Regions from separate parts of the Paenibacillus sp. 276b genome, predicted to be linked through region 1. Evidence: riboswitches for the same ligand, from Rfam matches in the RefSeq annotation. Region 1 holds a riboswitch; the other holds the start of a gene.
What was found. A riboswitch is a leader RNA that binds a small molecule or an ion and turns the genes downstream of it on or off. The one in region 1 is predicted to bind glycine.

Region 1 (15,797 bases):
ATTTTTCGTGGGCATTTCAGCAATATACAGGAAAGACCCCGACGGCCTATCTGATGGATGTCAGAATGAAACGGGCCAAGGAGCTCCTTTTGTCAGGTGATGGTGTAAAAGAGACCGCGGTCCGAGTCGGCTATGAAGATGAATTTTATTTTAGCCGCAGATTCAAACAGAAGATGGGACTTTCGCCTAATGCGTTTGTCAAAAGCCGCAGATATAGTATCGCAAGTGTCTCTGATCCAATCTCGGGCAGTTTACTGGCACTTGGCCTGCTTCCGAAAGCTGCTGCCTTTTATCCAAATCATGAATTATACAACCGAATGACTCGTCTACATTCTTATGAGCTGGGGGAAGGGCAGATCTGGCAAGAAAATGTGGATCGATTGCGTGCGTCGGAGCCGGAGCTTATTTTCTGCACTGACATTCTGGGCGAGCGGGCGCGAAAAGAGCTGGAGCAGATTGCGCCGACAGTTGCCATCCCTTGGTTATCCGCAGACTGGCGCGAGCAGCTTCGAATGATTGCAGAAGTCATGGAGCATCGGGCAGAGGCGGAGGTGTGGCTGTCAGAATATGATGGCAAGGCGGAAGCGGTCTACCGCAAAGTAAGACGTAACATCGGTGGAGCTACCGTCAACATATGGCGTATCACGGATTCGGAATATCGGATATATGGCAAACGCAATGCTGGCGCGGTCCTTTATGATGATTTTAGATTGGCAGCTACGCATCGTCTCGATGACATCAATGTTTTTGAATCGGTGACTAAAGAAGCTCTGGAAAAATACGACGCAGATATGCTGATTATCATGGTAGATTCCACACAGCAGGCGGCTCGGGAATGGAAGGCACTTCAGGCCAGTGAGCAGTGGCATCGTTTGACAGCGGTTCGGCATGGACATGTGTACGAGGTGGGGACAGAAAAATTGTTTGAGTATTCAGCTTGGTCGCATGATCGGGCGCTATCTTATTTTATGCGGTTATTTGGCTGACTAAAGTCCAGTTCACTCCGTTTATATATCCATGTTTAGCTGAAGCAATGAATGATATGATACGTATTGAGAAAGAAAATCATTATCAGTGTAAAGAGGAGGTGACATTCCATTTCTGGAAAGCCGCCTTGGAATCTAGAGCAATTGTTTAAAGCACCTCGATTATACCCGGTTTCCGAAGATCAACATACCGGCGTACATGCTTGCTTCTATGAGGGTGTGTCATATAAAGGTCGTGCTACTCGCATATTTGCCTACTGCGGCATCCCGCGTCCGGTCTCTCCTAACGAGGAAGTTCCCGCGGTAATTTTGGTTCACGGTGGGGCGGGAACAGCTTTTAGCAGTTGGGTGAAAGAATGGATGGCACGAGGGTATGCTGCGATAGCCATGGATCTGGAAGGGCATGTTCCATTCGGGGATGAGGAGCACACCGAACGGATGGAATGGCCTTCACATTCATGGAGTGGTCCTGAGAAACAGGGTGTATTTGCAGATTACGAACAGCCTGTTGAAGATCAATGGATGTATCATGCCGCAGCCGCTGTAATATTGGCTCATTCATTGCTCCGCTCTTTTCCGGGTGTAAACAAGCAGAGCATAGGTATAACAGGAATTTCATGGGGGGGCATCATCACAAGTTTGGTTGCGGGATTAGACACCAGGCTTTCTTTTGCCATGCCCGTTTATGGCTGTGGGTATCTGCATGAACCGGGTTCCTATTATGGGCTTAGCTTTGCATCCATGCGGGAGGTAGAGGCAGAACGTGTTCGTCTATTGTGGGATCCATCCACTTATCTGTCGGAAAGCCGCTTGCCGATGTTATGGCTTAACGGTAGTAATGATACCCATTTTCCGTTGACCATATTTAACAAGTCTTTTGAGCAGCATCTGGAGTGTCATCCAAACAACAACCATAGCAGACTAAGCCTTCATCCGGGTCTCGGGCATTCTTACAAGGAGGCATGGGCATGCGAGGAGGTCTTCGCTTTTGCAGACAGTATCGTTAAAGCGAAACCTGCGCTTATTGAAATATGTGAGGAGAAGCACGAGGACGGTTGGTTTGTCGTTCGGTATGATTCATGCCTTCCTGTCCTGGAGGCCAATCTTTATTGGTGCGTGGATGATCGCAATTGGAGAACCGCAAGATGGGAGTCCATCCCCGCTTCGTTGGATACAACGAACTGCAAAGCGCTCATACGTCTTCCACAGCATGGAAGTTCGTTTTTTATGAATCTAAGAAATGAAAAGGGCTGGATCACAAGCACACGTGTAATGAGAAATGAGAGAACGGCAGAAGACAAAATAACAGAATAACGAATGAATAAGGGGATCTGTAGAAAATGAAACAACGAAATCAACGCTACTTCACGTTAACAGCAGTTTTGCTTGCGGTGCTATTATTGATTGTGGCCTGTGGCAACAAAGAGAAGTCAGGTTCGTCTGAGGCAGAACCGACGAAACAGGAACAAGCGGCTTCGGAAGAGTCCCAAGATGCCACGTTTACATTTAAGGATACAAATGGTGAGCAGACATTACCACAAAAGCCAGAAAATATCGCTTCCACAGTGACATATTTGACGGATCACCTGATTGCACTTGGCATGACGCCACAAGCTACAGTGAAATCACAGAACGAAGATTTTCCGTTATATTTGAAGCCATTCTTGAATGATGTGGCTATCATCGGTGATCAAGGTAAGGTCAGTGTAGAGAAAATGCTCTCTCTTGGACCAGATCTGATTGTGACGGATACGAACAGCAAAGAGCAATACGAGAATTATGCCAAAATTGCTCCAACGGCCATGCTTGAGAATGGATATGTGGCACCTGATTGGCAGACGGCATTTCGAGCTACCGCGGCGGCCTTTGGTCTGAACGAAAAGGCAGAAGAAGTGATAAAAACCTATGAAACGCATAAAGCTGAGGCGATCCAAAAAGTTCACGCCAAAGCAGAGGGTAAGACACTCATGGTATTGCGGATAAGAAATGATATTCGGTATTACGGAGACATGGACTACAAATGGCTTTATGATGATTTCGGTTTCTCCAGACCGGCTGTTTTCCCCGTGACAAGCGCTGAAAGTCGCTATGAAGTATTGTCTAATGAAAAGCTGCCAGAAATCGATCCGGATTACATTATCCTTATCAATGATAATGAAGAGATCTATAACAATCTGCAGACCTTGGGGATTTGGAAAAACATGAAGGCTGTTAAAAATAATCAGGTATTCCAGGTGGCTTCAGATTCGTGGTTTGGCGGGTATGGACCCAATGCGGCTACTTCCATGCTGGATGACCTGAATCGTTTGTTCGGCGAATGATGAATGACCGGATTCGTGAGGAACTGGGGAAGCACTTTAATCTTGTACAGGAACTGAATGGTGTACCCGTGGCATCGCTATGTGGAGAATCTATTGTTGATCCGGAGGCAATGAGAAGCTTTTTGTCCGCCTATCAACAGTTAATCGAGGGACAGGATCTAACGGTTGCCGCAGCCTATTTCACCAGTTGGTTCGGTGATGTGGCAGCTGCGCTGCAATATACCATATCCGTCCATGATGCAGCTCCGAATTTTTCGCTAGCCAATCTGAGTATACATTTGATGAAGGAAACCGGGTATACACGAATTGCTTTTCAACTTGAGAACATGGATGTCACTCTCGCTCCGAAGGATTCGGAGGAAAGAACGGTCTGGCTTGAAGCAGAATTAAGACGTTTTTACAGTCAGACTGCACGTCCCCTCATGGAGTGTTTGTCCAAAGCTTCTGGGTTGCATGTCAGCATGTTGTGGGGGCAGTTGCCAACGGCTCTGCAAAACTACAGGGAGAATATTCATAATACGTATCAAGACGATGAAGCTCTCTTGCGTCAGTTTGCCGCTGATGAACTGGTGCTGCAAAATGGTCTGGAAGCTGATGTATTTGGTCTGGCCAAGAATCCGCTTCGTGTCAGGGTTCGGATGATTGATCATCCGCTGGAGCCTACGAAGAGACTTGCGATCAAAAACGTCTGTTGCTTGCAATATTTACGACAAGGTCGCTCCTATTGTTACACCTGTCCGCGATTGGGCAAGAAGGAACGGGCCAATTGGAAGCCCTAGACCGGAGAAGATAAAATAAAGCTGACAGGTTAATAAGCAATAAAGAAAACAGCCGCGCAGAAAGCAAAATGCGGCTGTTTTTGGCATTTATTAATGATTATCAACGACTGAATATGTTTTCATTAGTTTATTAGAGGTTAGCTTTTAACTGCAAGCACAGTTCAGTACAGGTTTACGGGCTGCTGTTGTTTCATCCAGACGGGTAACCGGTGTGCCGTAAGGGGCATTGAGTACCAGTTCAGGCGTTTCTTCTGCTTCCTTGGCAATGCGAATCATCGTATCGACAAACCCATCAAGGGTTTCTTTGCTCTCGGTTTCGGTTGGTTCGATCATGATGCACTCCTCGACGTTCAGCGGGAAGTACACGGTTGGCGGGTGATACCCAAAATCAAGCAATCGTTTGGCAACATCCAGTGTACGTACACCATACTGTTTCAACCCCCGGCCAGACATAACGAATTCATGTTTGCACACGCCTGGATACGGAATCTCGTAGTAAGGTGCGAGACGGGCCATCATGTAGTTGGCGTTGAGCACCGCACATTCAGATACCCGGCGTAAGCCTTCAGGTCCATAAGTACGAATGTAGGCATAGGCGCGGACCAGAATACCGAAGTTACCATAGTAAGCTTTGACCCGGCCAATGGATTGATCACCTTCGCGATCCAATGCATATATACCCTCATCATTCTTGATGACCATCGGTTTCGGAAGAAATGGAATCAAGCGGCTCTTCACACCAACCGGGCCGGCACCAGGTCCACCTCCGCCGTGCGGAGTACTCATCGTTTTATGCAAATTCAGATGCACCACGTCGAAGCCCATATCGCCAGGTCGGGTGATGCCCATAATGGCATTGGAGTTGGCTCCATCGTAGTACAGCAAGCCACCTGCCTGATGCACAATGGAGGCAATCTCCTGAATGTCTTTTTCAAAGAGTCCGAGTGTGTTCGGGTTAGTCAGCATGAGCGCTGCGGTGTCCGAACCAACAGCTGCGCGAAGTGCGTCCAGATCTACCAGACCGTCTGCGCGGGAAGGAATCGTTACCGTTTCGAAACCTGCTACGGTTGCACTTGCCGGGTTGGTCCCATGAGAAGAATCGGGTACGATGACTTTCGTACGCCGTTCACCACGACCTTCGTGGTAAGCACGGATCATCATGAGCCCGGTCCATTCGCCATGTGCACCAGCGGCCGGTTGCAGCGTAACGGCGTCCATCCCGGTAAGTCCGGCAAGGTCATTTTGCAACGTGTAGAGCAGTTCAAGTGCACCTTGAATGCTGGATTCATGCTGATATGGATGAATTTTGGCGAACCCGTTGTAACGGGCCACATCCTCATTAATCTTCGGATTATATTTCATCGTACAAGAGCCCAGCGGATAGAATCCGTTATCTATCCCGAAATTACGACGAGACAGGGCAGTGTAATGGCGAATGACGTCAACTTCAAAAACCTCAGGCAATGCTGCTGCTTCCGACCGAAGCATTTCCCGGGGAATCAGGGAATCCACAGCTTGACGGGGAACGTCGCATTCAGGCAACGAATAAGCGACCCGACCCGGACTGCTGAGTTCAAAAATCAACGATTGCTCCGGTGCTGGAGAGGCAGCCTGGTTAGTGTCTGTTGTGATAGTTTCAGGTTGGCCCGAAGTGGAGATAGAGGTTACCGTTTCCGATTGTCCTTGTGCTGATGTCGTCGTAGTTGTCTTTGTTGTCGTTTCCTGAGTCACAGCGATCCCTCCAATACACGTGCGAATTCGTCGATCTCTTCCTTGCTGCGTCGTTCAGTAACCGCAATCAGCATATGTCCAGCGAGCTCGGGATAATCACGGCCAAGTTCATACCCGCCAATGAAACCCACATCGAGCAATTTCAGTTGCAGCGGTTCCACATTTGTTCCTTCAGGCAGTTGGATAACAAACTCATTGAACGTAGGTGCGGTAAACGTAAGAGAGACGTCTGGAATTGCGGTAAGCGTGTTAAGGGCATAATGGCTCTTTTGCAAATTCAAATCAGCAACGTCGATCATGCCTTGTTTACCCATAATGGACATATATACAGAGGCGCTCAGCGCGAGCAACGCCTGGTTGGAACAGATGTTGGACGTCGCCTTTTCACGGCGGATATGCTGTTCCCGTGCTTGCAGCGTGAGTACAAAACCACGCTTGCCATTGCGGTCCGTTGTCTGGCCTACAATTCGGCCAGGAATTCGGCGCATATGAGCCTGGGATACGGCGAAGTATCCGCATGTTGGGCCGCCGAGTGAAGCGGCGATGCCAAGGGGCTGCGCGTCGCCAACGACGATGTCAGCACCCAGCTTGCCTGGGGCTTCCAGCAGACCCAGCGATAGCGGGTTGGCGCTGACCACGAGCAGGCTCTTGTGCGCATGCGCAAGGTCTGCGGCCTGTTTTACATTTTCCACGGCGCCGAAGAAGTTCGGGCTTTGAATCATGACGGCTGCGGTGTCATCGGACACGGCGGCTTGCAGGGCATCCCAGTCTGTTACACCATTTTGATATCCAATCTCAACAATCTCCAGATTGAGGCCGTGAGCATAAGCTTGCAATACCTGACGGGATTCGGGGTGCACGGTACGTGACACAATCAGCTGTTTGCGGCGGGTTGCCGCTGCGGCCAGATTGCCTGCTTCCGCAAATGCAGTTGCACCATCGTACATGCTGGCATTGGCTACAGCCATGCCTGTCAACTCACAGATGTAGGATTGAAACTCGAAAATCGCCTGCAATTCTCCTTGGCTGATCTCGGGTTGATAGGGTGTATAGGCTGTATAGAACTCGGAACGGGAAATGACATGATTAATGACGGAGGGAACGTGGTGATCATAAATGCCTGCACCCAGGAAACTGGCGTGTGTCTCGAAGTTGGCATTCGCTGCCGCTTGCTTCGACATATGACGTGTCAGTGCGTATTCATCCAGTTTGGAGGAAACAGGCAGTTCGCCCTGATAGCGAATCTCCTGTGGAATGTCATGGAACAGATCCTCAATCGTTTCCACGCCGATGGTTGCCAGCATGGCACTCTGATCCTGCTCGGTCATGGGAATGTAGCGATGCTTGCTCATGCTTGATCAGCTCCTTGAGTAGGTGTCTTTGGCGCACGTGTCCGTTTATGAAAAGGGGTCTTCACGACCTCGGCTTTCAGTTTCTTGCCACGAATCTCAATCTCCAGCGGGGTACCCAGTGCAGCATATTTGCTGTCAATCAAGGCCAGCCCCAGATTACGTTTTAACGTAGGCGACTGGGTGCCTGTGGTTACTTCACCAATCTGTACGCCTTCGGCGTAAATGGGATAATGAGGGCGAGGGATGCCGCGCTCCAGCACTTCGATGCCGACCAGCTTTCGGGCAGGCCCATCATTTTTTTGCTGCAACAAGGCTTCATGTCCGATAAACGGTCCTGCATTTAGCTTCACAAACATACCTACACCAGCCTCCAGCGGTGAGATGGTTGCAGACAATTCCTGTCCATACAGGGGCAGCTTGGCTTCAAAGCGCAGCGTATCCCTGGCACCCAGTCCTGTCGGAACGAGTCCGTGACCTTCTCCCGCTTGCATCAATCCGTTCCAGACCTCAGCAGCTTGTTCCGCGGGAACGTAGAGCTCAAAGCCATCTTCACCCGTATATCCGGTGCGGGATAACAGCAATGAAACGCCACATACCTTCGCATTTGCCACAAAGCGGAAAGGCTCAATCGAAGACACATCGGTGTCTGTCACCGCTCTGAGAATATCCACTGCCAGCGGACCCTGCAGAGCAAGCAGCGCCGTTTGATCCGAATCATTGGTCATCGTTACGCCTGGCGTCATGTGCTGTTGCAGCCATGCCCAGTCCTTGTCGATGTTGGAGGCGTTAACCACCAGCATATAATGCTGGTCTTTCAGTTTATAGATCAGCAGATCATCGACCACGCCGCCATCCGGATAACACATTAGCGTGTATTGGGCCTGCCCGGGAACGAGTGTTGTTACATCATTAGTGGTCATGTGCTGTAAAAAAGCTTCTGCGTGTTCACCTTGTACGGTGAATTCGCCCATGTGGGATACATCAAATAATCCAGCACGTTCTCGCACCGCTTCGTGCTCTTTCTGAATTCCACTGAATTGTACCGGGAGCTCCCAGCCACCAAAATCAATGCATCGTACGCCTTCATACTGCTGATAGAGTGGAAAGAGTGGGGTTCTAAGCAAATCGGACATCCAATCACCTCGTCATGGGCCGTCAACCGGCCGAGTGTATAACCGTGGATCAATGAATCTGGCATCATATTTTATTATAAAAGTAAGGTAAGGACGCTATAGGCAGCGCCGCTCTATAACCTGTTTTCGTTTTTTTGGGAAAAAGGAAAAGGACAGGCCAAAGAATCGGCATGCCAGAAGCACGCTGTATTCTTAGGCTCTGTCCTTGGTACCTGAGAGTTACCCCACCGCATGATGCAGCAGGTTTCCCCTTGGGTGATCATAACGCCCATACAGGGCGATTAGATGCTCTCCAGAGTTGCGTCCCGTAAAAGTCCTTTTGCCTGAGAGATTCACCTCCGCTTGTCGGTGGCTTACTCCTTCGGCGTTACCGCATGTACACCCTGATTCGGGTGTCAAGGGTAATCTCTCCCTTTACATTCATCCGCGGGTATTGCATAGACTAATTAAACACATTTACTACTCTCATTAAAGCCTGAATCGTCTATTGATGTCAAGAACGATATCATAGATATGAACAAAAAATCCGAATGAAATTTTTAATTAACATTATAATGTACGTCTATTTATAAAGAGTGCGCTTACTTTTCTAATATTCACCATTATATGTAGGGAGGGTCCATTTGAGTTACAGGCATATAAGGAAGAAAAACAAATAAATTGTGAGGTATCTTGACATTTGAATCGAAAATATCATACGCTATGTTCTGGGAAAAAGGTTAAGGTCAAAGAAACGCATGCACTCATTAATGAAAAGCGAGGCGGATATCGATGAGCGAATTGAAAAGTGATTTCCTGTACAGTGAAGAGCACGAATGGGTGCAGACCGTAGGGGAGGATACCGTACGTATTGGCATTACCGAGTTCGCGCAGCATCAGCTGGGTGACATTGTGTTTGTAGAATTGCCTGACCTTGAATCGGATGTAAAAGCGGAAGACGGCATTGGAACGATTGAATCCGTCAAAACCGTTTCGGATTTGTTTTCTCCTGTCAGTGGAACGATTATTGCTGTGAATGATGCATTGCAGGATTCCCCGGAGCTGGTTAACAACTCCCCATATGAGGAAGGCTGGATGATCGAGATTCGTGTTGAGGGCGACCTCACAGCAGCACTTTCCACATTGATGAACGCGGATGCGTATCGTAAACATACGGAATAATATTAAGGTACAAATTTCCGCTAGATACGGAGTTTCAGCTTGATGGAAAAGTCCTTTAACGTAATAAAATGAATCGATTAATTATAGATCCGGATGGTGATACAGCTCATTCGGAGAATACTTAGGCGCAATTGCCTCACCTGGGACAGGGTGAGGTAATTGCGCTTTTTTCGTTGTTAACAGACGAATGGGATGGAATGAATATCAATTAACGTGTTTCATCATTATTTCTAATTGAGATAGAAACAGCTCGTTCAAATAGAATAAATTTACAATTTCATTTGTCATTAAAATGGGGCATTTCGTGGGTATGATACATGAAAGGGAATAACAGGTTCCATTCCATATACAAGGTTCAAACATGGGACAATCCTTTAAATTTAAATCTTGTCATCAACGTTCATGACGGAAGTAGGTTTTCATTTCGTTGTAGAAGATACCGTTTTCATTTACGATATGGTTGTAAATTAAGATTTATTGAAGATTTGTACCTTTGTTCGTCTGGATCATCGTTGTCAAAATTCAGTGGAATTAAGGTTTAATATGTTGAGGGGGTTTTCAATATGAGTTCAGTGGACGCAAAGTCCGAAAAAAGCGGAGGAATACGGGTCGGCGTTCAGAAGTTTGGACGTTTCCTGAGTGGTATGGTTATGCCGAACATGGGTGCATTTATCGCCTGGGGTTTGATTACGGCATTGTTCATTCCAAAAGGATGGTTCCCTAACGCAGATTTTGCATTGCTGGTTGATCCAATGATCAAATATTTGCTGCCTTTGCTTATCGGTTACACAGGCGGTACCATGGTACACGGCCAACGTGGTGGTGTAGTCGGTGCAATAATGACCATCGGGGTTATTGTCGGCAGTGACATTCCAATGTTCCTTGGCGCTATGATTGCCGGACCATTGGGAGCTTGGGTCATTAAGAAATTTGACAAAGCTGTCGATGGCAAAATTAAATCAGGGTTTGAGATGCTGGTTAACAACTTCTCCGCTGGTATTATTGGTGGGATTTTGGCCCTTCTAGCCCTTAAAGGCATCGGGCCTTTCGTTGAAGCGATTAGCAAGGTGTTATCGGCTGGGGTAGAAGCTTTGATGAATGCTGGTCTTCTCCCGCTGGTCAACCTGATCATTGAGCCAGGAAAAGTATTATTCCTGAACAATGCCATCAACCATGGGATTCTGACACCGATTGGTACGGATCAAGCAAGAGAACTGGGGCAATCCGTATTATTCATGCTTGAATCCAACCCAGGACCTGGACTCGGCATTTTGCTGGCATACTGCTTCTTCGGTCGCGGATCAGCCAAATCTTCCGCTCCAGGTGCTGTAATCATTCATTTCTTTGGCGGGATTCACGAGATTTATTTCCCTTACATTCTGATGAGACCGATACTGATTCTGGCTGCGATGGCTGGTGGTGTGGCGGGTACATTGACCTTCATGCTGACAGGAGCTGGTTTGGTATCTGCACCGTCACCGGGAAGTATCATTGCCTACTCATTGTTAACGCCTAAGGGTGGATATCTTGGCATGTTTGCCGGGGTAGCCGTAGCTGCGGTCATCTCCTTCCTCGTGGCATCCATACTGCTCAAAACAGGTAAACAGAAGGATGACGAAGATCTGGATAGTGCTTCCAACCGCATGAAAGATATGAAAAATCAGGGCAAAACGGGTAACCTCACCGTTGATAAAGACAATCGTGAAGCTGACCGTGCAGCCGATATTGCTTCTTCGGCAGTAAAAACGGATATCAATAAAATTGTATTCTCCTGTGATGCAGGTATGGGTTCGAGTGCCATGGGTGCCTCGATTCTGCGGAAGAAAATGAAGGCAGCCGGTGTGGATGTCGCTGTAACCAACACGGCGATCAGTGAGATTCCACAAGATGCCGACATCGTCATCACACAGAAAACATTGACTGACCGGGCCAAATCCGTGGCTCCAAATGCAGAGCATATTTCCATCGATAACTTCCTGAAGAGTCCTGAATATGAGGCACTGGTGGAGCGCCTCAAATCCGACTCCTGATGAGTAATATTACAAGGAGACAGCGTGAGATCGTGGAGTTCCTGCTGGAGCATCCTCATGAGGTAACTGCTGGCGATATAGCTGTTGTGGTCAAAGTAAGCACTCGTACCGTACATCGAGAGTTGCAGATGATTGAACAATGGCTTGAGCCCCTTGGCATGAGATTGGAAAAAAAATCGGGAACCGGGGTTCGAATTGATCCCGGTTCCGATGATTTGGCCGTATTGCGTCAACAACTTGAGCTTAACGAATATGTGGAGTTTACGCCCGAAGAGCGTAAACTCTTCATGCTTTGTATTTTGCTGGATGAATCCGAGCCTGTGAAGCTGCTTGCATTGGCCACAGATCTGAAGGTAACCGTGTCTACGGCAAGCAATGATCTGGACGATCTGGAACCACGCATTCAGCTGGCTGGCTTGAAGCTGGTTCGCAGACGTGGATATGGGGTCAAGATCAATGGAAGCGAGCTCGCTCATCGCATGGCTATTTCCGCGCTCGCTCTTGAATATCTGGATGAATCCGATTTATTCGGTAGACAAGCGGAGCAGGGAGTTTCCAAAGTAAACAGTAAACTTCTGGAAATGATAGGGCATGAGGATGTACTTACGGTCGAAAATGCATTATGGCAGCCGGATATTGAGTGGTTGGAAAATATCCCGGAACGTCAATACATGAAGCTGCTGATCCAATTGTCTGTAGCCGTTGTGCGGATTCGCAAAGGTTTTGGCATAGGCCGGGGCACACAACAGGACAAAAATGACGTTGGAAATCCACTGCAAGATGAGCGGAAGGTGCCGGAATATTTGGCTTCACGGTTGTGCGGCGTTCTATCTGCCCAGCTTGGGCTGGAGTTTGTGGGCGAGGAGCAGGCTTATTTTCACGGGCTGCTAGTTGAAATCGAGCAATCGATTCATTCCTCGCGTCTGCTGCCCATAGACGATCTGGTCTTACTCGACATGGTTCGTTCCCTTACAGATCGGATGCAGGAGAAAACTCATTATTCGTTCCATGAGGATCGTCTGCTTCGTGAAGGTCTGATTGCCCATATGGAGCCGGTGCTGGAACGTATGGATGGGCGGCAGCTTATCCGTAATCCGTTGCTTCAGCAGATCCGCAAGGATTATGAATCACTGTTTGAGGATGTAAAGAAAGCCGTGCGAGAGGCTTGGCCCAATACGGATGTGCCGGATGAGGAGATCGGATTTTTGGTAATGCACTTCGGTGCTTCCATTGAACGGCTGCGGGTGTTGAAGCGTGAAATCAGGGCTGTCGTCGTCTGTACGAGTGGGATCGGATCTTCACGGATGTTATCGAGCCGTCTGTCCAAGGAAATTCCCGAAATTCGGATTGTGGACAGCGTGTCCTGGTATGAAGCCGCACGTATACCGAAGACGGAATATGATTTGGTTCTCTCTACTGTGGATCTGCCGATGGATAAACATCAATACTACAAGGTGAGCCCACTGCTGACGGCAGAAGAAAGTGAACGTTTAAGACACTTCATCAGGACAACGACGCTTCAGCGGGAACATAGTCCCCCACCTGAAGCAGACTCAAGGACAATAGGACGAATTTCCGATCCGGTTGGACTGGAAGCGACCCTGATTGAAATCGTACAGATAATCGGCAAGTTTCAGGTGTTCCCGCTGGATAATCAGGAGATCGGATTTTTAGAAACGGCTTACGCCATGTGCAGCGTTTTGCATCAATCCGGTGTATTGAATAATCCAGATGAGATTGCCAGGCTGCTGGAGGAGCGTGAAGCTGTTGGAAGTCAGAAGATTCCCGGAACTTCCCTCGCTCTGTTTCATACACGCAGTGATGGCATTCACAGTCCTTCAATTACGCTGTTCCAATTGACAGAGCCGCTTCTACGCACGCCGGAAGACCCGGCAGGTGTCAGCCATGTGCTCTTGATGCTTGGACCCAGACAGTTATCGAAGGAAAGTTTGGAGGTACTGAGTGAAATCAGTGCGCTATTGTTGCAGGAAGAAATGATTGCATTACTTGAAAAAGGCAACCGGGATGATCTTATTCATTACTTGTCCCAAGAACTTGCGGGATTTTACCGCAGCAAAACCGAAATTGGAGGTATTCAAACATGAGTGTGTTAACTAAAGATAAAGTCATCATGAATGCAACGGCTCAGGACAAATACGAAGCGATTCGTATGGCAGGTCAAATTTTGAAAGACGCGGGACATATCACCGCTGAATACATCGACAAAATGCTGGAGCGTGAAGAGATTGTCTCCACGTATGTCGGCAACGGACTTGCGATTCCACACGGCACGAAGGAATCCAAATCATTCATCCTGTCCACAGGCATTTCCGTCATTCAGTTCCCGCAAGGTGTTGATTTTGGGGAAGAAAAAGCGTATATGGTAATTGGTATCGCCGCTCAAGGTGGAGAACATATGGAGATCCTGACCAGCATCGCAGTCATCTGCGCCGAGGAAGAGAACATGGAAGCTTTGCGTCATGCTCAAACCGCTGAAGAAGTCATCACTATTTTGGAAAGTGAAATGGAACTATGAAGGCCCTTCACTTTGGAGCAGGTAATATTGGACGTGGCTTTATCGGTTTGATTCTGTCCCGTGCAGGCTACAATGTTGTTTTCTCCGACGTTAATCAGGAGCTGGTTAAGGATCTAGAGCTGCGTGGAGAGTATACGGTTGAACTGGCTAACGAGGCCAAAGACCTGGAGAAAGTTACCGGTGTGAGTGCAATCGATGGAACCAATCTGGATACCGTTGCTCAGAATGTTGCAGAAGCTGAATTGATCACAACTGCAGTGGGTGTGAACATTCTGAAACATATTGCTCCCGGTATTGCCAAAGGACTTACGTCCAGACTGGGAACGGGCGATGTCTTCCAGCCCCTTCACATTATTGCCTGTGAAAATGCAATTGGAGCCAGCACTCAGCTGAAAGAACATGTATATGGCCTGCTTGATGAGCGGACTCGCCTGCTTGCGGATCAGTACGTGTATTTCCCGGACTCTGCCGTAGATCGGATTGTGCCGATTCAGCATCATGAAGATTCATTGCATGTACAGGTAGAGCCTTTCTATGAATGGGTTGTTGACCGTTCACAAATGGCCCCTGCGTTCAAACCGGTTGAGGGTGTAATGTATGTGGATGATCTGGAGCCTTATATCGAACGGAAGCTGTTTACCGTAAATACGGGACACTGTATTGCCGCTTATATTGGATATGTGAACGGGTTTGATACAATTCAGAAGGCTATTGCCGATGAAAAAGTCAAATCCATCGTATATGGTGCCTTGCAGGAAACCGGAGCCGTTTTGGTGAAGCGTTTTGGATTCAATGCCGACGATCATCAGTTGTACATTGCCAAAATATTGGAACGGTTCGTTAACCCGCATCTGACGGATGAGGTAACTCGTGTAGGACGTTCTCCACTGCGGAAACTGTCCCCGAATGACCGTCTGGTTCGCCCAGCTCTCCAGGCTTACGAGTATGGAACGGAGACAACACTTTTGGCGATGGGTATGGCCGCTGCCTGCAAGTTTGACGTATCCGAAGACCCGGAAGCGGTGGAACTCCAGACTACGATCCAGCAAAAAGGGATTGAAGCAGCACTCAGCCAGTATACGTCCATGGATGAGAGTCATCCTGTACTGAAGCAGGCTGTAGCGCATTATCAACAAATGCAGAAGTAACGTTCTGTATTTCAATACAAAATAATATTGATTGAAGAAGAGCCTCACAGGGTTAACTGTGGGGCTCTTTATTTTGCTCTGTCTTCTTTTTATACGTATCCAGACATGCCTCGCAGATGCAGGACTTCCTGCGCTGGTCTGCCGGAATGGGGTCAAATACCCCTTCTGGGAACACAGCCCGGTTACACCAGCATTCTGAATGAGGACGACCAGCCGCATAGGAGCAGCCATTGGGCTCACCGCACAAAGGGCATATGAGAACTTCTGGAGTGACCTTCTTTGTATCCTGCTCAACAGACATACGAGTCTCCCTTCCCCCATGAATTTCACCACGAACGATCGATAGGTTTATTAAAGTATAGCAACTCAACCCATTATATCAATCCTGTGGTTATTCTTCAGGAGGCAATTCAATTTTCAGTCCTTCCACATGCTTGCGACTCATCAGTTTGCGTTTCTTTCGGTTCTCTTTGGACTCCAGCACAATGTCGAGGTCATAGTCACCCGGATATAGTTCATCTGCGGAGATGTGCAGAGTTAGACGTTTCTTATGAATTTTGACTTTACGTCCACGCAGCATGACTCCGATATTTCCGCGACTGTCCTCCACATCACATACG
Region 2 (15,797 bases), on a different contig from region 1:
ATGTCGGTTGCCTTGGATGACGTGGGGGCCGGATTCTCGACGATTGAAGTAATGAATCGGCTGAAGCCGGATTTTGTCAAAATAGATCGGAGCCTCATTGATCATTGTGATCATGATTTGAACAAACAGCAGCAAATTATCAATATTGTTGAGATGTCGCGTCAATTTGAGGGGCGGGTACTTGCCGAAGGCATTGAACGAATCGAGGAATTTGATTTCTGTCGATCCGTGGGTATTGATTTGGCACAAGGGTATTATTTTGGTAAACCAACCGCATATCCGCCACAAGGTCCCTACGGAAAAACATCTGCATAAACAATAAAATACGGATGTACCAACAAGTCACTTCGCATGATCGGAGTGGCTTGTTTGTCGTGCTATGTAAATTTATAAATACGCTCATCCAACCGATATATAGGATAGGCCTTTAGATTAGATGGGCGTCTATGTGACACCTTATTTAATTAGGTTGGAGAGGTCTTACATAAAAAAGAAAAAGGGCAGATTTATATTTGGAGGGGGAGAAGCAAAATGGGGAACATTCGGGGGAATGAGCAAGTTAAGGCAGCAATCAAGCCAGCCAAGCCAAAAGATAATAAACCGAAAAAGAAAAACAAAAAGAAAAAAGGCTTCGTCTGGAGCATAAGGAACAAATTATTGGTATCCTTCCTGGCGGTTCTGCTCTTGCCGAGTCTAACCATTGGGATCGTTACGCTGATTATCGCTGATCATACGGTGGAAGACCAACTGATGGACAGTGCCAAACAAAGTGTAGACACAACGAATTCAATCATTGGGACACATGTGGATGCGAAGGTTCATGATATCAATTATTTTGCTAGTTTGATTGTAACTGACATGATTAAAGGACAAAATGAAAGCCCTGAGCTTGAGCTGAAATTGAAACAGTATCTTGGACTGCATCCGGATGCTTTAAATATCTTTGTGGGGACCAAAGAGGGAGTCATGGTCCGTGGCAAGGAATCTGCGGGAAGTTCACAAGGGTCACCTTATGATCCCCGGGAACGAGAATGGTACAAACTTGCAATGGAGAAGCCAGGTACTCCAGTAGTTTCACCTGTATCCAAGAACACGGATGGCATTGCAGTTGTTTTTGTCTCCAAAACGCTTGATGATCAATCGGGTGTTATTGGTTTGTCCATGGATCTAACAGAGCTTCAAAAACAGGCATCCATTAAGGTTGGCAAGGAAGGGTATGTCGTCATCTTGGATGCAGACAAAAATTATGTCGTATCCCCAGTCGTGGAAGCTGGTACACAAGAACAAACAACAACGCTGGATCCAATGTTCGAGAGCAAGGAAGGCGAGTTCAGCTATATCTATAATGATGATCCCAAAACCATGATTTTCTCTACGAATGAGAAAACTGGATGGAAAATTGGCGGTACAATGTTCAAAAGTGAAGTATCCAATGCAAGTAAAGACATTCGGATGGCTACACTCATCGTTATCCTGGCTGCCACATTACTTACTCTGATCTTCATTATCTGGTTTACACGTTCGATGCTGCGTCCGATTAAACGTCTGCAGGAATCCGCCAGATCCGTAAGTAAAGGCGACCTGACGGTAAAATTGGACACAGGACGCAAAGATGAGGTAGGCGATCTGGCGAAGTACTTTGAACGGATGGTCGACAATCTGCGCATGATGATTCTGGGTGTGCAGGAAACGGCAGAGCAGGTATCTGCCTCCTCACAGGAATTGTCCGCTAGTGCGGATCAAACAACCAAAGCTATTGAGCATTCAACGATGGCAATTCAGGAACTTGCCGAGGGTGCCGAGCAGCAAGTGAAGAGTGTAACGGATGGATCGGGACAAATGAGCCAAATGGCGGAAGATGTTCGCATGATGTCTGAGCGAGTACAATCCATTACAACGAATATGCGGCATACATCTGGAGCGGCTTATTCAGGTAATGAGGCTGCAGGTCAGGCAGTAGAGCAGATGAATAGCATTCAAGAAACGGTGGAACAGCTGGCGACGGTGGTTCAGTCACTGAATGTACGCTCTGTTGAGATCGGCAGTATGGTAGATGTGATTGCCACAATTTCGAAACAGACCAATCTGCTGGCTCTGAATGCTTCCATTGAAGCGGCAAGAGCGGGAGATGCTGGCCGTGGCTTCGCAGTTGTAGCGGGAGAGGTACGGAAGCTCGCAGAGGAATCGGGAAGCTCGGCTGCGCAGATTGGTCAACTCGTTCATAATATCCGTCAGGATATGGATGCTGCCCTGAACGCTATGAATGCAGCTCAGACTCGGGTTGGAGACGGAATTCAGGCCGTGAATACGTCCGGACAATCCTTTGCACAGATTCGGGAAGCTGTAGAGGATGCTGTTCATACGTTGGATGATTTGTCCGAAACAACGAAGCAATTGGAGAATGGTGCTTCCCACGTTGCCAAAGCAATGAACGATATTTCGATTGTGACCCAAGAATCTGCTGCGAATACGGAATCCGTCTCGGCATCTTCACAGGAACAGCTGGCATCTGTGGAGGAGATCGCTTCGTCTTCAGCACATCTGAACAGTATGGCGGAGCAACTACAAGGATTGTTGGGTATGTTCAAAATGGTGGAGGACACGCCGAAGGATGGGGACAAGTCCTGACCATTAGGCGATATCTTTTATCTCAGTTTCTATAGAAATTAGAAGGAAATAAAGATAGACATTTCTCCTGCAGCCCTGTATAACTATAGCGTCTGGTTTATCCGCAATAATTGCAGTGTAATCATATCTGGCAGGCCATTCTCATATCATGCTCCAAAACATGATGAATACAGCGGCGCAGGAGGCTTTATGACATTTGTAGCAATTCTGATTTTTGTCCTGACCATCACATTGGTTATCTGGCAACCACGCGGATTAGGTATTGGTTGGTCCGCCATGGGTGGGGCTCTGCTAGCATTGATGTGTGGTGTCGTCAGTCTGAACGATGCATCTGATGTGGCATCCATTGTATGGAATGCAACGCTCGCTTTTGTCGGCATTATCATGATTTCATTAATACTCGATGAGACAGGTTTCTTCGAATGGGCCGCTCTTCATATGGCAAGGTTGGCAGGAGGAAATGGACGTAGGCTCTTTATCTATTCCATTTTGCTCGGCGCGGCGGTGTCGGCGCTCTTCGCCAATGATGGTGCAGCGCTAATCCTCACCCCGATTGTGCTCGCGATGGTACGTGCATTGAAGTTCGATGAGCGCATGGTACTTGCCTTTGTTATGGCTAGTGGATTTATCGCGGATACAACGTCGTTGCCGCTGGTCGTCAGCAACCTGGTGAATATCGTATCTGCGGATTATTTCGGTATTACATTTGTGGAATATGCGGTGCGGATGATTGTGCCTAATCTCTTTTCCATCGTGGCGAGTACCGGGATGCTGTTCTTGTTTTATCGCAAAAGCATCCCGCTTCGCTACGATATTTCTGCAGCACGTGATCCACGGGAAGCTATTCGTGATCCGCGGATGTTCCGCATCGCTTGGTTCATGCTGGTGCTGCTGCTCGTGGCCTATGCCTCCAGTGAGTTTTTGCCGATTCCCGTATCGGTTATCGTCGGTGCCGTAGCTCTTTTGTTCGCTATATTGGCAAGAAAGAGCGAAGCTGTGGACCTGAAACGCGTGATTAAAGAAGCACCATGGTCCATTGTCGTGTTCTCGGTGGGCATGTATATCGTGGTGTATGGGTTGCGTAATGCCGGTTTAACCGATCACTTGAGCCGTTGGCTAGATGCCATCGCAGACCATGGTCTGTTAGCTGCCTCAGTGGGGATGGGCATGATCGCAGCGATATTGTCATCCGTAATGAACAATCTGCCCACCGTGTTAATTAACGCATTGGCGATTCAGGGTGCACACACCGAAGGTATTGTGCGTGAGGCGCTGATCTATGCCAATGTGATCGGTTCCGACTTGGGTCCCAAAATGACGCCAATCGGTTCACTTGCCACATTACTGTGGCTGCATGTTCTGTCCCGCAAAGGTGTAAAGATTACATGGGGATATTATTTCAAGGCAGGCATAATCTTAACCATTCCCACACTATTAATCACCTTGGCCGGATTAGCGTTATGGCTATGGATTCTGGGTTAGTAAAATCGTAATTTACATTAACAATCATCATATGATCCAACTTATTGTAAAAAGCTGCTCTCACACGCTGGTGTTACCTACCAGCTATGAAGCAGTTTTTTTGTTTCTTCTATAGAAGAAACAAATTCTCTTTTTACATTATGCATGTACACAATGGCCAACCTTCTACAGTGCTGGCCTTCTTTTTTGCCATCCCCCAGTCTGAGGATTAAAGTGCCTGAGACACAACCAGCGCTGACACAGCGCAGGGAACGGAACGATTGTGTAAAAGCGAAGCGTTCGCCTTTATCCCCGGATGTATTCCTTGAGAAAAGTAAATCATATAAATCCGGGGATAACAGCGATTGAAACAACGTCCGTTCCCGGAGCGGCCACTTCAGCGCAATTTGTCACAGATGTATTTCAATCCACAGTAAACATTTTTAACATTGCGTTTACAAAACATTGATTTTGAGATGACATAACGCAACTACAATGAATAAAGAGTTGATGGTGAACAAAAATAAAAGCAAATCGCCGTCACTAATTTGGGGGAGGAAAACAAAACATGTTTAAAAAGTTGCCGTTCATTTTGATGACCTTAACGTTCGTACTGGTACTCGCAGCATGCGGATCGAAAAATGACGCTGGTACAGAGGGAAGCAATAATTCCACAGGAGAAACTGCTACTGAACTTAGTGGTAACATTCTCGCTGTTGGATCAACAGCACTGCAACCTCTGGTAGAGCAAGCTGGACAAAAATTTATGGCAGTTGATGAATATAAGAACGTGATGGTACAAGTGCAAGGCGGCGGTAGTGGTACTGGTTTGACACAAGTATCCGAAGGACAAGCTACAATCGGTAACTCTGACGTATTTGCAGAAGAGAAAATCGATGACGCAGCAAAAGTAAGCGAACTGAAAGATCACCAAGTGGCTGTTGTAGCCATCGCTCCAGTAAGCAACAAAGATGCAGGTGTACAAGATTTGACGAAGCAACAACTGATCGACATTTTCTCTGGTAAAATCACAAACTGGAAAGATGTTGGCGGTAAAGATCAAGCCATCGTTATCGTAAACCGTCCTAGCAGCTCCGGTACTCGTGCAACATTCGAGAACTTTGCACTGGGAACAAAAGTGGAAGATATCCAAGGTTCTATTCAGGAAGATTCCTCTGGTACAGTTAAAAAGCTCGTAGCTGAAACGCCGGGCGCAATTGGTTACTTGGCTCTGTCCTACCTGGATGACAGCCTGCAAGTTTTGAAATACGAAGGTGTAGAAGCAACGGTTGAAAACGTAGAAGCAGGAACTTATCCGGTATGGGCTTACGAGCACATGTACACCAAAGGTGACCCGGATGCAGCAACAAAAGCATTCCTCGACTACATCCTGAGTGACGAAATTCAACAAAACGACGTGACGGAGCTTGGTTACATCCCAGTATCCGGCATGAAAGTAAAACGTGACGCAGCAGGCACTGTGACTCAATAATCTTTGAACTTGCGCATACAGCGAGAGAGGCGGACCCAGGTCCTGCCTCTTTGCGCGGTTTGCTCTGGATTAATCCCATATTTTGCATGAATTCTACTATAGAAGGATGGTTGTTATGGAACAGACCGAAGGGGGAACGGTAATGAACAACAAGTTGAAACCGCGCCGGCCCTTGAGAGAAAAGCATTATTGGGAAGAGTGGACGGGACGGATCTATACGTCGATTTGTGTCGTTTTCCTGATCGTTGTCATGTTTTCCATCGTTTATTTTGTAGCGTCCAAAGGCTTGTCTACCTTTTTCCAGGATGGCGTGAGTATGCGCGAATTTTTAACCGGAAAAACGTGGAATCCAACGGGAGAACCTGCTGCCTATGGAGCGTTGCCGTTCATTACCGGTTCATTCATAACAACATTGCTTGCAGCTCTGATTGCAAGTCCACTTAGCTTGTGTGCAGCGCTCTTCATGACCGAGATTGTACCAGGTAAAGGTAAAAAGATATTGCAACCTGCGATTGAGCTGCTGTCCGGTATTCCTTCCGTTGTGTACGGGTTTATCGGTCTCAGTGTTATCGTTCCTTTATTGCGTAGCATGTTTGGCGGAGCCGGCGTCGGGATTGCAGCCGGATGTTTGGTTCTGTCTGTTATGATTTTGCCTACCGTAACAAGTATTATGGCAGATGCACTGTCAGCACTGCCGAAAGGTCTGCGTGAATCGTCCTACGCACTGGGGGCAACACGCTGGCAAACGATCTACCGTGTCATTATCCCGACGGTTCTTCCAGCTTTGCTGACAGGGATTGTACTTGGTATGGCACGCGCATTTGGTGAAGCTCTTGCCGTACAGATGGTCATCGGGAATGCACCACATGTACCGACATCACTGCTCGAATCGGCTTCAACGTTAACGAGTGTAATCACCCTGAGTATGGGTAACACCACGATGGGATCTGTTCATAATAATGCACTGTGGAGTATGGCGCTTGTCCTGCTGGTGATGACCTTTGTCTTCGTCATTCTGGTTCGCCTGCTTGAAAGGAGGAACCGGGTATGAAAATGAAGGCTAAAACGGTAGATAAAGTTGCCACATCCGTTATCGTTGTTCTGGCGCTGTTCATTGTTGTTCTCTTGCTCGGTTTGCTTGGCTTCATTCTGGTACGTGGGATTGGGCAGATTAACTGGCACTTCCTGACCAGTGCACCACAGCTGCTAAAAGGTGGAGGCGGGATTGGACCGCAATTATTCAACTCGATATTCCTGCTTGTTCTGACCTTGATTATTACGATTCCGCTCGGATGGGGCGGCGGTATTTATATGGCTGAGTACGCCAAGCCTGGCCGGATCACAAGTTTTATTCGACTCGTTGTCGAAGTGTTATCCTCGTTCCCATCTATCGTTATTGGTTTGTTCGGACTCTTGTTAATTGTTAATACATTTGGTCTTGGATTCTCCTTATTATCGGGTGCGATGGCCTTGGCTATATTCAATCTTCCACTCATGGTGCGGACAACGGAGCAAGCGTTCCGGGCCGTTCCGAAAGAGCAGAAGGAAGCGGGTCTTGCACTCGGATTGTCCAAATGGAAAATTATTACCTCCATCCTGCTGCCTGTGGCATTGCCTAGCTTAATCACGGGTACGATCCTGGCATCGGGCCGGATCTTCGGTGAAGCAGCAGCCCTGATGTTCACAGCGGGTATGAGTAGTCCACCGCTGGACTTCACGGACTGGAATCCAACGAGTCCAAGATCGCCAATCAATCCATTGCGTCCGGCAGAGACGCTGGCCGTGCACATCTGGAAAGTAAACAGTGAAGGCATTGGCCCGGATTCCAAAGAAGTAGCAGCTGGCGCTTCAGCCGTGCTTGTACTTCTCGTACTGGCGTTCAATCTGAGTGCACGCTGGATCGGTCGGGTGGTTTACCGCCGCATGACAGCTTCGAAATAAGGAGGAACCAACATGGCCATACCTTTTGGTACGGAACAGTTAAGCATATATTATGGGCATTTTCAGGCAGTTAAGCAGATCAGCCTGACTTTTCCCGAAGCCAGTGTAACGGCACTCATTGGACCATCCGGCTGTGGTAAATCCACGTTCCTGCGGTCGCTCAACCGAATGAACGACGAGATTGCCGGTTCCCGCACCGAGGGACATATCTGGATGGATGGCAATGATCTGAATGAGCCGGGCACAGATGTAATCAAACTCCGTCAGAAGATCGGCATGGTGTGGCAGAAGCCGAACCCTTTCCACAAGTCTATCTACAACAATATCGCGTTTGGCCCCCGCTACCGCGGTATTAAGAACAAGAAGGCATTGGATGAAATTGTGGAAAAAAGCTTGCGTCGCGCTGCGCTCTGGGACGAAGTGAAGGACAGACTGAATGAATCTGCCCTGGCCCTTTCGGGTGGGCAACAGCAGCGGCTCTGTATCGCCCGCGCGTTGTCGGTTGATCCGCAGATTTTGCTGCTCGATGAGCCGGCATCTGCGCTTGACCCGGTATCAACGGGTAAGGTGGAGGAGTTGATCTCGGAGCTCAAGAAGGAGCTGCGGATCGTGATTGTTACCCATAATATGCAGCAGGCGGCACGCATCTCGGATTATACAGCTTATTTTTATCTGGGAAGCATGATTGAGCACGGGGATACGGAACATATTTTCACCAACCCGGACAATCGTCTGACTCAAGAATATATTATGGGACGTTTCGGTTAACTGTTAAATTGGATGGAGTATGAGATCGAGATAGATTTATAGAGATAGAAGGAAGCATAACACTCGGGCGAGGTCGTTCGAGGGTTATGCTTTTTTACATCATTCTACATATGGAATAGTTTGCCAAAATAAAAACAATCATGCTACGATATTTGTGAGCACCACCTTTAATTTGATAAGAGAAGGAGATGTGGATCATAACTACCCATAAGATTGCCCATGACACCATGGCAACTGAAATTATCTCGCATTATTCCATAGAAAAGCCTGCAATTTCCTTTATCCGACATAATGAAAATCTAACGTATCAGGTGGTTGATGAATCAACCGGAGAGAAGTACCTATTGCGTATACATAAAGCCGCTTTTGCAAGCATGACGGGTATCCAGCATACACGACCTGCACTTGAAGCGGAGATGAATCTACTTTATGAATTACGGGCTACCAGACCATTGCGGGTGCAGACTCCTGTACGCAATACATTGAATGAGTGGGTCACTGTCTATTTGGACGAAGCAGGAGAAGAGATCTGTTGTACTGTTCTGGAATGGATTGAGGGCAGGGATATTAAGCAGGGAGAACGTCTGACAACAGCGCAGATTCATGATTTGGGTGTACAGTTGCAGATATTGCATCAATATGGACGACGACCAAAGGAAACTCCCAAGCCACTTGAGGGTTCACAGGTGTCTGAAAGCGGACAGCAGATGAATGACCGTGATCAGCATGCTGATAAGGCGATCATCGCAGAGATGTATACCGATAGCGACAGCCCTACCTTGGAGCATACAGAAGTAAGACCAGCCTATGGCTCGATCAAAGAGAATCTGGTCATGCTGGAGCAATTGGAGGAAGGCGTTAGACGTGGCATCTTTACTCCTGAAGATTTTGATCTGATTCGCAAGACGTTTGAGAACATTAACAGGCAAGTCGAAGCGTATCCGCACAATGCCGAAACATGGGGAGTGATTCACGGGGACATCACCCGCGGCAATCTGCTAGTGACGGATCTGGGCATTTCGATGATTGATTTTTGTTTATACGGTTATGGCTACTATCTCTTTGATGCCGGAGGTGCGGCTACGATTTTCAATCGGGAGGAACGGGATGTCTTCCTATCGGGATATACGGAGCAGACAGGACCACTGACGAAGCGTGATATTCGGTTAATGGAAGGATTCATGCTGATCTTTACGTTCGGCTATTTTGCATTTCAGATGGAGAATGAGTCCAGGTACGAATGGATGAAAGAGCGAATGCCTCTTATATGCAGCAAATTTTGCAAACCATATGTACAGAACGAGAGTATTTTCTATGAGTTATAATTTGTGATTTCTAGTGGGTGGGTAGCGCTATGAAGAACATTCGTGCAAAGAGAGTTGCATCGAAGGGGCAGTCTGGTGGCTGGAAGCATGCCGGATTGCTGCTTAGCGGAGTGGGCATATCCAATCTAGGTGATTTCATATATATTGTGGCGATTAACCTGATGGTATTGAATATGACACAGTCTCCAGCGGCAGTCGCAGGGTTGTGGATTATCTCGCCGATTGCTTCGGTGTGCACTAAGTTTTGGTCAGGCAGCCTGATTGATCGTTATGATCAGCGACAGCTGATGATTGGTGCTGATATGCTACGGGCATTGTTGGTGGCGGCGCTCCCACTGATGTCCAGCCTATGGATGATGTACGCAGTGATGTTTCTGATCAGCATGTCTTCATCTATATTTGTCCCTTCCTCTCAGGTATACATTACCCGATTGGTACCTGCTGAACGGCGCAAGCGCTTCAATTCCCTACAAGCCCTGATCAGCTCAGGGGCATTCATTACCGGCCCAGCAGTTGCAGGAGTGATGCTAATTTATTTATCTCCGGCGGCAGCCATTTATGCCAATGCGGTTTCCTTTGCTGCTTCTGCGTTGATTCTAATGTTTCTTCCCAAACTGGGCATTGGAGAACAGAATATAGGGACGGGAAGCAGACTGACACCTCGGATGATTGTCCAGGATTGGAGAGCTGTACTGAGCTTCAGCCGAAAGTCGGGCTACGTGGTCGGTATATATGCCCTGTTCCAGATTATTCTGATGGTCGGCATGTCGCTGGATGCTCAGGAAGTGGTGTTTATCCGTCAGGTGATGAACCTGCCTGAATCACAGTACGGAGCATTAATGAGTATCACCGGAATCGGTTATTTGGCAGGTTCCATGCTGGTTTGGATGTTCGCCAAACATTTGCCGATCCGTCACATGATGGGTGGCGGTGTACTTCTGGTCGCGCTGGGTTATTTTCTGTTCTCCCGTTCATTCTCGTTTGAGCTGGCGGCGGTTGCCTTTATTCTGCTCGGTCTGTGCTCCGCACTGGCGAATACGGGCCTGGTTACCTTTTATCAAAATAATATCCCTGTCGATCTGATGGGGCGAATGAGCAGTGTACTTGGACTAGTGTTAAGTATGCTACAGGTGGCTTCCATTTTGATTGCAGGCGTAGTGGCAGAGCAGTTGTCACTTCGTATGGTATATACAGTTGTATCCGGGGTTATGCTGCTGGCTGCGTTGGGATTGTGGGTGACGAGTATGCTTCCTTCCCGAAGCAGGTATTACGATGAACCATCGAAGCCCAAGGCGATGGTGGGGTGACAGGCAGAAATACGGCAATTCTAGTACAGAATAAAGGTTGCCTGAATACCCAAACCGTTCTGTGGAACATAACATAAATAGTATTAAACACTGATAGTCACTAATAGAAAATGAACAATGTATACGCTTTCGAGATGAAACGCATTAACACATTCATGTGATGAAAGTTTACAGTTTATTCGGTTATCTTGTGTATAAAATGGTAAAAAGCAAATATTCGCAAAGAAATCGTTAAGTTTGTTGACACTGATCTTCCGGTCGATTAATCTTAATGAGAAAGTATTAAAAACTTCAATTATCGTTCTGGTACAAGATCAGAATGGTTCCATACAGCGAATGATAGCGAGCGGGAGAGACCTGAGCTTGTCGAGTAAAATGGCAGCTGTCGGGCACCGAAGGAGCAAGCTGCTACGCACCCGGCGCAGCAGTTAATCTCTCAGGTAAATGTACCATCGTTGGACGCAACTCTGGAGAGTGCGCGAACTGCGCCACCCAAGGGGTATATGGTCAAGCAGCACGGTGTGCAGGGTGACTTCACCTGTGAATACAGGAATGCATCGATCCGCCGCGCTGCTTATCATGAAACTCTCAGGTATCGAGGACAGAGAGAGGGCCTAGGGCCTTCTTCTGTCCTTTTCTCATGTCATCATTCAGTAATAAAGGAACATTATGGGTGTACGTCTGGATGAAAATGACGATTATAAATGGAGGGTTTGCGATGCGTTTTAAAGACGTTTTTTCAATTATTGGTCCGTCCATGACAGGTCCATCAAGTTCACATACGGCTGGAGCGGCAAGATTGGGGCGAATTGCCCGTCAGTGGCTGGGATGCACGCCTGAACGCGCTCGATTAACACTGTATGGCTCGTTCGCCGATACGTATCAGGGGCATGGTACGGATCTTGCGTTAATCGGTGGCCTGCTTGATTATGTGACTGATGATCCACGTATACCGGATGCAGAACAATATGCAGAGGAAGCGGGTATGGAGGTAGAGTTTTTTACAAGCGGCCTGCCTGCTCCTCATCCGAATACGGTCAAGATTGAACTGTGGCATGGAGACCGTCAATGCTCACTAATTGGTGCTTCCATTGGCGGAGGTAGTGTATCGGTGCATGCATTGAATGATTTTCGTGTACAGATCAGCGGAGAGTTTCCCACACTTGTACTGCGCCATTCGGACAAAGCAGGAGTGCTCGCTTCCGTAACCTCCACCATCAGTTCGTCCGGGGTGAACATCGGGTACATGCAAGTGGATCGGAAAGCCCGGGATGGTGAAGCATTAACAGCGATGGAGATGGATGGTGTGCCGAATCCTGAGATGTTGAACCGTCTGCGGTCACTGGATCATATGCTGGACATTCGCGTGATTGATTTGAAGAGAGGGGTCGAGCCTGATGCGGTTTAAACATCTACATGAACTGAATACCATCTGTACAGCAGAATCCAAAACCATCGCCGAGCTGATGATCGAAGAGCAGGTTCAGGAGACGAATATCCCGGAAGCGGATGTTGTACGGCAGATGTCGGATTACTATCAGGTGATGAAGGAAGCTGTACACAAAGGGCTGACAGAAGATACGACATCACGCAGCGGTTTGACTGGCGGAGACGGCAAAAAAATGGCTGAGTACATTCGTAAAGGTGAGACTTGTTCTGGAGATGCTTCTGCACTGGCCATGGCGTATGCCCTTTGTGTATCGGAAGTGAATGCCTCCATGGGCCGGATCGTTGCCACACCAACAGCCGGTTCTTGCGGCATCATTCCGGGTGTGTTTATAAGCTCCCAAGAGCGTTTTGGCTGGAGTGACGAGCATCTGGTGAACGGTCTGTTCTGTGCGGGAGCGATTGGTTATGTCATTGCCAACAATTCATTTATCTCCGGTGCCGAGGGTGGCTGTCAGGCTGAAGTGGGTTCTGCCATCGGTATGGCCGCTGGAGCCATGGTGGAGCTGCGTGGAGGGACGCCGGAGCAAGTGGTTCATGCGGTTGGCCTCGCGTTAAAAAATACATTAGGCCTTATCTGCGATCCCGTCGCAGGCCTCGTGGAAATTCCGTGCATCGTGCGTAACGGACTGGGTGCCGTAACTGCGTTGGCTGCGGCCGACATGGCGCTGGCCGGGGTACGAAGTGCCATCCCGTCTGACGAAGTCATTGATGTCATGCTGGAAGTGGGCAGTGCGATGCCGAGCAGGCACCGTGAAACGGCCCAAGGTGGGCTTGCCCAAACACCGACAGGACGGAAAATGATGGAGAAGCTTGCTAAACCGAAGGCGAAGCGTGCGGAGCCTGAGATTGAAGCTGAGTCTCCTGCTGAAAATGAACCAGAAGCCAAGGCATAACATGCATGAACGTACATGAACTGAATTTAATTCGTGGAGCTTGATCATTAACGGTAATGATCTGCTCCCATTATGATAAAAAAGCCGATACGAATTCTTCCTGGTGAAGAAGCGTATCGGCTTTTTTGTTGTTCCAACAAAGAAAAATAAAAAGGTATTGACGTTTATATATCGTTTAGATATATTATTTATTGTCATATATCAACACGATATATAAGATCGAGAATAAGTTATACAAATTAAGGAGATGGATAACATGAAAAGTGTTTTTCAAACGAGTCTTCTGTTTTTGAAAAATGGAGCTACAGTAGTCGGGTTAATTACAGCCGTACTGTTCCAGGTTTTTTTTAATACCATTTGGCTTAGTGGATATGATCAGGTAAATGCACGGATGAATCAGCTTGCTGTGACCATCGTAAATGAAGATGGGGCTGCGGCTGAGCCTGTGGCAAAGTCTCTTGCAGAGGGGCTTCATTTCGCGATTAAACCTTCGGCAACTATGGAAGAAGCCAGACAGATGTTAACGGACCGGGACGTATACATGATTATCGAGATTCCATCCGGTTTCATGCAGCAGGCGGGAGACTTGTCGGGCCCGGTGGCAGTGAAGTATGTAATGAATGAATCCAACGTGGCTACCGTAAAAAGTGTGATGCAGACCGTGTCCGCACAAGTTACAGCGACGTTGAACCGTGAAGTACAGCAAAACAGCATTCGGGGAGTGCTGAATCAATCAGGTATGGCTGCCGATCAGGCGAATACGATGGCGGCGGGGTTATCTTCCCGGGTGGAGGCAGAAGTGGAACGACTGAATCCAGTTCATAACTTTGCTTTTTCTATGGTACCAATGTTGATTGTGACAGCTACGTTTACAGGTGCAATGCTGCTTGGCATGAATCTGCAAAAGGTTTCTGGTGAACTCAGTAGCAGGGCAGGGAAATGGGAACGCTTTTGGGCGCGCAATATCATCAATGTTGGTGCTGCATTTATCGTATCGCTTGTTGGAGCGGGGATGATGCATGTTATGGGAGTATCATCAGCAGATGGATGGTGGATGTTATGGCTATTTCAGTTGTTGATTACTTTATCTTTTCTATTCGTGGCGCAATTGAGCTTGCTGCTGCTTGGAAATGCTGGAGCATGGTTAAACAGTGCCTTGTTGCCTCTGCTGATGTTGTCATCAGGCGCAACCATTCCGCGCGATGTCATGCCTGACTTCTATCAACAGATAGGTCATTATCTGCCGGCAACCTACGCGGTGGAGGGTATGATGAATCTGGTACTTGGCGGAGATGGGATTAGTCATGATGTTCTGCTTCTGGTAGTGATTGGAGCGGCGACGTTGGTTTTGGGAGCGGTGTGCACATGGATTAAACGCTCAGGTCCTGCACAATCCGGCATACCTTTGGAGTCCAAGACTGCTGCGACACCTGTCGCTCTGACTGGAAACCTGCCTTCACCTGATCGTGGATAACATGGATAACGATAAGCCCCCTTTTGCCGGATAAGCCAATCCGTGAACGTCTGATGATGTTGAACGTATAAGGGAGGATGTGATACGTTAAGAGCAATTGGAAAGGAGCGGTACACCGATGAACACGCAGCATGTCATCCTCGGAATACTGCACAATCAGCCATGTTCCGGATATGAGATCAAGCAATACTTTGAACAATATTTTTCATTTTTCTTCGATGCCAGCTTTGGCACCATTTATCCCACACTTGCGAAGATGGAAAAGTCAGGGTTGTTAACCAAAGAATCCGTTAGACAAGAAGGGAAACCTGACAAAAATGTGTATACCTTAACACCGGAAGGGTCTGCGGAGTTCAATACCTATTTGATGAGTCCACTGGAAGCAGAGGTGTTCCGTTCTGATTTTCTGATGCGTCTGTATTTCGGAGAGCTGGCGGATGAAGATACTGTCGCAGGGTGGGTCCGGTCGGAGCTGAATCGTAAAGAGTTGCTGTATGCCGAGCTGCAGCGCCAGATGAAGCAATTTGGCGAACAGATCTCACCTGCACAGCGTTTGTGTATGCAAGTGGGGCTTGTGCAATATGAGGCTACCATCCGATTGCTCAAGGAACAGCTGACCGCGCCTCAGTAGCTTTCTATAGTATCCGTGTCACTAAATCAATTGACGATCCATCCATAACGCAGAAAGCGCTCTACAGATCAGTAACAGGTCTGTGAGCGCTTATCCGGCGTTGCTTTCACTGCGTTGGAATTGCAAGGATACAACAATATGAAGAAGTTACGCGATATCTGTACTTAGTACAGCATATCCATATGCTGGCAGCTCAACGGCCAGAATTCCCTCTTCCTTGGCTGTACGATAATTCTCGCCAAATAACTCCGTCCATTCCCCGGCACCCGCTTCGAGCTCCACGATAGCTGTTTCTTCCGAACGATTGAAAAGGATCAGAATGCGCTCCTCCTCATCCTGTCGTTCCATCACAAGCTGGCTTCCGCCTTCACGGGCCTGCAGGAATCGAATGCTGCCTTCTGCACGCAGGGCAGGATGGGCATGGCGAA

Region 2: another riboswitch for glycine. It lies ahead of sdaAB (L-serine ammonia-lyase, iron-sulfur-dependent subunit beta); the one in region 1 lies ahead of gcvT (glycine cleavage system aminomethyltransferase GcvT).

What each region holds. Positions count from the first base shown of each region.
Region 1 is NZ_FNRR01000004.1:87,232-103,028, forward strand. It holds gene BLV50_RS19615 (helix-turn-helix domain-containing protein) at 1-986, shown strand, start outside; gene BLV50_RS19620 (alpha/beta hydrolase family protein) at 1,131-2,300, shown strand; gene BLV50_RS19625 (ABC transporter substrate-binding protein) at 2,327-3,307, shown strand; gene BLV50_RS19630 (hypothetical protein) at 3,307-4,086, shown strand; gene gcvPB (aminomethyl-transferring glycine dehydrogenase subunit GcvPB) at 4,231-5,718, opposite strand; gene gcvPA (aminomethyl-transferring glycine dehydrogenase subunit GcvPA) at 5,814-7,169, opposite strand; gene gcvT (glycine cleavage system aminomethyltransferase GcvT) at 7,166-8,302, opposite strand; glycine riboswitch at 8,604-8,726, opposite strand; gene gcvH (glycine cleavage system protein GcvH) at 9,074-9,463, shown strand; gene BLV50_RS19655 (PTS mannitol transporter subunit IIBC) at 10,027-11,493, shown strand; gene BLV50_RS19660 (BglG family transcription antiterminator) at 11,493-13,598, shown strand; gene BLV50_RS19665 (PTS mannitol transporter subunit IIA) at 13,595-14,029, shown strand; gene BLV50_RS19670 (mannitol-1-phosphate 5-dehydrogenase) at 14,026-15,177, shown strand; gene BLV50_RS19675 (cysteine-rich CWC family protein) at 15,230-15,478, opposite strand; gene BLV50_RS19680 (endonuclease MutS2) at 15,569-15,797, opposite strand, start outside.
Region 2 is NZ_FNRR01000005.1:140,063-155,859, forward strand. It holds gene BLV50_RS22855 (EAL domain-containing protein) at 1-315, shown strand, start outside; gene BLV50_RS22860 (methyl-accepting chemotaxis protein) at 532-2,628, shown strand; gene BLV50_RS22865 (arsenic transporter) at 2,818-4,110, shown strand; gene BLV50_RS22870 (phosphate ABC transporter substrate-binding protein) at 4,658-5,581, shown strand; gene pstC (phosphate ABC transporter permease subunit PstC) at 5,724-6,632, shown strand; gene pstA (phosphate ABC transporter permease PstA) at 6,635-7,522, shown strand; gene pstB (phosphate ABC transporter ATP-binding protein PstB) at 7,535-8,290, shown strand; gene BLV50_RS22890 (phosphotransferase enzyme family protein) at 8,518-9,615, shown strand; gene BLV50_RS22895 (MFS transporter) at 9,645-10,922, shown strand; glycine riboswitch at 11,260-11,383, shown strand; gene sdaAB (L-serine ammonia-lyase, iron-sulfur-dependent subunit beta) at 11,641-12,330, shown strand; gene sdaAA (L-serine ammonia-lyase, iron-sulfur-dependent, subunit alpha) at 12,320-13,264, shown strand; gene BLV50_RS22910 (YhgE/Pip domain-containing protein) at 13,521-14,738, shown strand; gene BLV50_RS22915 (PadR family transcriptional regulator) at 14,857-15,369, shown strand; gene BLV50_RS22920 (alpha-glycosidase) at 15,517-15,797, opposite strand, start outside.